One region of the Aurantimonas sp. A3-2-R12 genome, then DNA from elsewhere that is predicted to be linked to it. Evidence: predicted binding sites of a transcription regulator. Region 1 holds the regulator's gene; the other holds the start of a gene.
The links. The regulator PhoB, encoded in region 1, activates phosphate uptake and scavenging genes when phosphate is short. The targets are predictions, from matches to a motif close to TGTCATNNANCTGTCAT.
Positions count from the first base shown of each region.

Region 2: a site for PhoB is predicted at 1,490-1,506, ahead of VSX60_RS14575 (HAD-IIA family hydrolase). Genes of this name have one in related genera too.

Region 1 is NZ_JAYXIH010000031.1:5,247-8,653, forward strand. Features, by position in the region: gene VSX60_RS15510 (DUF5996 family protein) at 1-392, shown strand, start outside; gene VSX60_RS15515 (GcrA family cell cycle regulator) at 615-1,166, shown strand; gene phoB (phosphate regulon transcriptional regulator PhoB) at 1,279-2,019, opposite strand; gene phoU (phosphate signaling complex protein PhoU) at 2,026-2,763, opposite strand; gene pstB (phosphate ABC transporter ATP-binding protein PstB) at 2,789-3,407, opposite strand, start outside.
Region 2 is NZ_JAYXIH010000027.1:35,264-38,670, reverse strand. Features, by position in the region: gene VSX60_RS14585 (ABC transporter permease) at 1-500, opposite strand, end outside; gene VSX60_RS14580 (ABC transporter permease) at 514-1,440, opposite strand; gene VSX60_RS14575 (HAD-IIA family hydrolase) at 1,596-2,324, shown strand; gene VSX60_RS14570 (MurR/RpiR family transcriptional regulator) at 2,325-3,224, shown strand; gene VSX60_RS14565 (ABC transporter permease) at 3,332-3,407, opposite strand, start outside.

The sequences.
Region 1 (3,407 bases):
GTCGCCCCGCCCCTTTGCATCCCGGCGGTTTTCCAAACTTGCCGGATGTGGTGACGCGCGAGGCCTACAGCCACGAGGTCTCTTCGGCAGGGTTCTGGCCGGGGGGCGGCGGCATCGACGAGGCGATGTTCTATTCCTACGCCTACCCCGTGCCGAATGGCTTCGCGGACCGTGCGGTGGAGCCGGTCGCCGCGCGCTTCGACGCGAAGCTCGGAGAGTTTCTGCTGCCGTATGAATCGGTCCGGACAAGCGCCGATCCGGAAGCGACGCTGCTGCGGTTCCTGCAATCGACCTACGCGGCAGCGGCCGATAGGGGTGGCTGGAACCGGGCCGCGATGGAGTGCGAATTCGGCGTGCCTCGCGTTCCGCGCAAAATTCACGGTCTGCGTTAACGCCCCATTAACCCACAAGTCTGGGGAAAACGACAAATCGATTCGCCTGTGACACGCTGGACTCTTGTCACAGAGTCCAGCGATGGGCTAAATTGAATTCAAGATACTAGATTTCGTGCGGCGGACCTAGTTCCTCAATAAATGTAGTGCGTCACCTCGCACACCGTTTGTGCGGGGTGAAGGATTCCGCCCGCCGCATATTTTTGCTGTAAGGAGCTTGTCATGGGCTGGACCGACGAACGCGTGGAGTTGCTGAAGCAGCTTTGGACGGAGGGCCTCAGTGCCAGCCAGATTGCCGAGAAGCTGGGCGGTGTCAGCCGCAATGCGGTGATCGGAAAGGTCCATCGGCTGAAGCTGGAATCGCGCGCGAAGTCTCCCAATGTCGCGGCTCCGGTTGCGGAACGGCAAGCGTCGCCCCACTTGAAGGAAGTCGAGACCATCGAAATGGTGCAGCCGGCACGTTTTATGCCGGCGCAATCGGTTTCGGCGCGCTCGATGCCCCGCACCCACGGTGCGACGGCTTTGAAGATGGATCCCGAGGAGGAGACGGAAGTGATCGCCGAACCCCAACGTCAATCTGGCGAAGTGGTCCCGATCGCGCGTAAGCTCAGCCTCGTGCAACTGACCGAGAGCACCTGCAAATGGCCAGTGGGCGATCCGCTGAAGCCGGGTTTCCACTTTTGCGGCAACGGCTCGAACGAGTCTTCGCCCTATTGCGAATACCACGCGTCATTGGCCTTCCAGCCGGCATCCGAACGGCGACGGGCGCGCTGACAAGCGCGCGTCCTTCCGAGCTTTCACTTTCCGGGAAATCGAGACCGCCATTCGGCGGTCTCTTGGTATTCGGAGGTCTCTTCGTCTTGAACGGCCGCGGATGCTCGTTCCTCTACGACCCCGCGCTCTCCATCGCGCTTGTCGCCGACGGTTTGGCGGTGGCGGAGAATTGCTCGTCGAGGGCGTAGCCGGCACCGCGAACAGTCCGGATCGGGTCTCGCTCGCGGCCGCGTTTGATTGCCTTGCGCAGGCGTCCGACATGGACGTCGACGGTGCGCTCATCCACATAGATGTCCCTGCCCCAGACGCCATCGAGCAGTTGCTCGCGGGAGAACACCCGCCCTGGGGACTGCATGAAGAACTCCATCAGCTTGAACTCGGTCGGGCCGAGCTTGATCTCGCGGCCGGCCCGGCGAACCCGGTGGTTCTCCCGATCGAGGTCGATATCACCGGCGGTCAAAAGCTTGGAGATTTTCTCGGGCTTTGCCCGCCGCAGCATTGCCCGAACCCGTGCGATCAGTTCCGGCGTCGAGAACGGCTTGACCACGTAATCGTCGGCGCCGACCGACAGGCCGCGCACGCGTTCGCTTTCCTCGCCGCGGGCGGTCAGCATGATGATCGGAAGTTTCTCGCTCTCGCCGCGCTGACGAAGTCTGCGGCAAAGTTCGACGCCGGACAAACCCGGCAGCATCCAATCCAGGATCAGGAGGTCGGGTAATTCTTCCTTGAGGCGCAGGTCCGCCTCGTCGCCCCGGGTAATGACGTCGACCTGGTAACCTTCGGCTTCGAGATTGTAGCGAAGCAGGACGCCGAGCGCGTCCTCGTCCTCCACCACGGCGATGCGTGTGGCCATGTCCGTTTACCCTTCGGGGCCGGCGGGCGGCAGGTTGGACCCCTGCTGCACCAAGGACGGAGTGCTGTCGCCTTTCGGCCGCTCCGCCTCCATCTGTTCGCCGGTCTGGATATAATAGATCGTCTCGGCGATGTTGGTCGCGTGGTCGCCGATGCGCTCGATGTTTTTCGCGCTGAACAGCAGATGCGTGCAGGCGGTGATGTTGCGCGGATCTTCCATCATGTAGGTCAGCAGCTCACGAAAGATCGAGGTGTACATCGCGTCGATCTGCTCGTCATTGTCGCGAACCGCCATCGCCCGAAGGTGATCGTGCTCGCCATAGGCGTCGAGCACTTCCTTCAGCTGCACCAGCGCCAGTTCCGACAAATGCTCGATGCCGCGCACGAGTTGCACCGGCTGGGAATGGTCGTGCACGGCGATCACACGCTTGGCGATATTCTTGGCCAGATCGCCGATCCGCTCCAGATCGTTGGAAATGCGGATGGCGCCAACAATCTCGCGCAGGTCGACGGCCATCGGCTGGCGCTTGGCGATGGTGCGGATCGCCCGCTCGTCGAGGTCGCGCTGGGCCGCGTCGAGCAACACGTCATCGGCGACGACCGACTGCGCCAGATCCCAGTCGCTGCGCATCAAGGCCGCGACCGACTGCTCGACCATCCGCTCGGCCTGGCCGCCCATCTCCGAAATCCGGCGCACGATGAATTTGAGTTCGTCCTCGTAGGACGTGACGGTATGCTCGGTCATCTGCCGCTTTCCTCATAGTTTTCGTTCAGCCGAAGCGCCCGGTGATGTAGTCTTGGGTGCGCTTGTCGTCGGGGTTGGAGAACATTTTCTCCGTCGCCCCGACCTCGACGACGCGGCCCAGATGGAACATCGCCGTGCGCTGCGACACCCGCGCCGCCTGCTGCATCGAGTGGGTAACGATCACGATCGTGTAGTTCTGCTTCAATTCGTCGATCAGTTCCTCGATCTTGGCGGTCGCGATCGGATCGAGGGCCGAACACGGCTCGTCCATCAGGATCACCTCGGGCGAGACGGCGATGGCGCGAGCGATGCACAGACGCTGCTGCTGACCGCCAGACAAGCCGGTCCCCGGTTCATCGAGACGGTCCTTGACCTCCTCGAACAGGCCAGCCTTGCGAAGGCTGGTCACCACGATCTCTTCCATCTCCGTCTTCGACGTCGCCAGGCCGTGGATACGCGGTCCGTAGGAGACGTTGTCGAAGATCGACTTGGGAAATGGATTGGGCTTCTGGAAGACCATGCCGACCCTGGCGCGTAGCTCCACCACGTCGATGTCGGGATCGTAGATATCCCGGCCGTCGAGCGTGATATGGCCTTCGACCCTGGCGATGTCGATCGGATCGTTCATCCGGTTGAGACAGCGC
Region 2 (3,407 bases), on a different contig from region 1:
ACCTGCAGGTCGCCGCCCAGGATCGCGACGGCCAACAGCGCGATCAGCGTGAACGGCACCGCGATCTGGATGTCGACCAGCCCCATGACGAGGTCGTCGACGAAGCCGCGAAGAAGACCAGCAGCCAGGCCGAGCGTGCCGCCGATGAGCATGCCGATCACCGCGCCCAGGAACGCCACGCCGAGGGTAAGCCGCAGACCATAGAGCGAGCGCGAGAGGACGTCGCGACCCAGTTCGTCGGTCCCGAGCCAGTGTCCCGCCTTGGCACCCTCGAAGCCGAGCGGTGGCCCGAGCCTGGATAGAAGGCTCTGGGCGACGGGATCGTAAGGCGCCAGCACAGGCGCGAAGATCGCCAGGACAAGCAGGACGAGACCCAGCAGCGCCGCAATCCGGACGATCCAGTTGGTGTCGTCCCACAGATCGCCGACGGCCCCGGCCATCCGCGTGCGGCGCGAGCCCTTGTCCATGGTGCGCCCGATCTCAACGAAGGTCTGCGTCATCGTCGCCTCCCGTTCATGCATTGGATAGCCGGACCCGCGGGTCGGCGGCGGCATAGGCCATGTCGACGATCGTGTTGATCAGGATGACGGCGACGGCGACGGAAAGAACGCCGAACTGGAGCACCGGGTAGTCGCGGCGCAGCGCCGCGCTAACCAGCATCTCGCCGATGCCGTGCCAGTCGAAGATCGACTCCACGACGACGTTGCCGGCGGCGGCGAGCCCGGCGATCTGGAGGCCGAGCACCGACAAGATGGTGATGAGCGCGTTGCGCAGCGCGTGCTTGAAGATCACCGTGCGCTCGGGCAAGCCTTTGGCGCGGGCGGTGCGCAGATAATCCTGGCTCAGGACGTCGAGCATGGCGTTGCGGGTGAATCGGGTAAGGCTCGCGATCAGGGCGGCGGAGAGCACGATCAACGGCATCACGAAATGCGCCCATGTGCCCGAGCCTGAACTCGGCAACCAGCCGAGCCAGAAGCTCAGCGTCAGGATCAGCAGGATGGCGAGGATGAAGTTGGGGATTGCATAGCCGAGGAAGGCCATGCTCGTCACCGCGGAGCCGATCCAGGACTTGCGGTGGATCGCCGCGACGATGCCCGCCGGCACCGCCACGATCAGGGTGAGCGCGATGGCGCCGAACAGGAGCTGCAGCGAGGGGCCGATGCGCTCCATGACGATTGTCGAGACCGGCCGGCGCTCGATGAAGGAGATGCCGAAATTGCCGTCCGCGAAGGAGTAGAGATAGCGCCGGTATTGCTCCCAGAGCGAGGAATCGAGGCCGTAATATGCGATCAACTTCGCCCGGTCGTCGGCCCCCAGACCCTCCCCGGCGATGAAGTCGACGGCGTTGCCCGACAGGCGGGTCGCGAAGAACACGCCGGTGACGATGACAAGGATCGTGATCGCCATTCGAACGATGCGCGTCAGGGCATATCCAAGCACGGCGGGGCTCCGGTTTCGAAAGGTTCGATCGGAGTCCTAGAGACGTTCTGTGACAGGTAGATGAAGCTATCTCAATGAGATTTCATATTGACACTGAGATTTCATCAATACATCTTTGCCTTGGAACCAATGGAAAAGGGTTTGCCGTGTCGCCAATGGTTGAGGGGCTTGAAGGCTATCTGCTGGATCTCGATGGAACTTTGGTGACCGGCGGCGTGGCGTTGCCCGGCGCGGCCTGGCTTCTGGACCGGCTCGAAGGGCAATTCGCGATCGTCTCGAACAATGCCGAGCACACGCCAGGGGACCTGTCGCGGCGGCTGCGTCGGATCGGCCTGCCGGTCGGGCCGGAGCATATCGTGCTCGCGGGCACCGCGGCGGTGGACCGCGTGGCGCGGGACTGTCCGGGGGCGCGGGTGTTGCTTCTCGGGAGCCGGGCCCTGCACCGTTACGCCCGAAAGCGGGGGCTCCGTCCGGCCACGGAGCGCTGCGACGTCGTCCTGGTCGGGCGGGACACGCGCTTTTCCTACCGCAAGCTGGCGTCCGCCGCGACTGCGGTATCCAGCGGCGCCGAGCTCTACGTGGCCTGTCCCGACGGCAGCCACCGGGGTCCTGATGGCCAACCGGTTCCCGAAGCCGGCGCGCTCGCCGCCGCGATACTGGCCTGCGCCGGCCGCGACGACTACCATGTCGTCGGCAAACCCGAATCGCTATTGTTCAGGCTCGGCTGCGAGCGGCTCGGCGTGGCGCCGACGAAGGCGCTGATGATCGGCGACAACCCGGCGACCGATGGCGCCGGAGCGCGGCGTTTGGGAATGCGGTTCCTGCGGGTTCGGCCGGGCGACCTCGGACCCGCTCTCTTCCTGAATATGCAGGAGACGGCCTGAATGAGCGATGCAGCGCGCAAGCACGCGGAGAAAAGCCCTGCCGGTCGGAGCGAGGCGTTCGGCGGCGTGCTCGATCGTCTCGCCGCGATCCGGGCCAGCCTGCCTCCCACGGCCGGCCGCATTGCCGATTTCATCCGCGCAAACGCGGCCGACGTCATCCACATGTCGGTGACCGAGGTCGCGGAAGGCACAGCCGCCAGCGAGGGCAGCGTGGTCGGGCTCTGCCAGCAGATCGGCGCGCGGGGTTTCCAGCAGGTCAAGATCGCACTAGCGCGCGAGCTCGTTCAGCCGGTTCAGTTCATCCATGAGGATCTCTCGCGCGGCGACAGGCTCGCGACCGTTATCGACAAGGTCTTCAAGTCGGATCTTCAGGCGCTGCAGGATACGCAGAGGGCGCTCGACGTCGGAGCGATGCAGGCGGCGGTGGACGCGATCCGTGCGGCGAAGCGCGTTGAGGTGTTCGGTATCGGCAGCGCGGCGACTGTGGCGGAGGACGCGAACTACCGCCTCCTTCGCATCGGGATTCCCTCGCACGCCAGTGTCGATAGTCATGTTCAGGCGATTACCGCCTCCCTGTGCGATCCCGCGACGGCGGTGATTACCATCTCGCATTCAGGCAGCACGGTGGAGACCCTGACCGCGACCCGGCTGGCGAAGGAAGCCGGCGCGACCACCATCTGCGTAACGAATTTCGGCAAGTCGCCGCTGCTCGCCCATGCCGATATCGTGCTGCACACGCTGGCCCGCGAGACCGAGTTCCGCACCGAAGCCATGACCAGCCGGATCGCCCAGCTGGCGATCATCGACGCTCTGATCGCCGCCCTCGCGCTCGCCGATTACGACCGCTCGGTGGCCACCATCGCCCGGACATTCGACGTGTTGTCCGTCAAGCGGGTTTAAGCGGCGAGGGCGCTTTTTCGGAAGGGAGTGCCCGCTTGCGGTCCATGTCGAAAGCGGCGTTCGAGCAGAGGGGATCGATACCCGGCAGACTGAAAATCCGTGATAAATCAGCTATCCGCCACCTGGAGAGTCGGATCGAGCCGGTCGCGCAGCCAGTCGCCGACGAGGCTGACCGACAGCGTG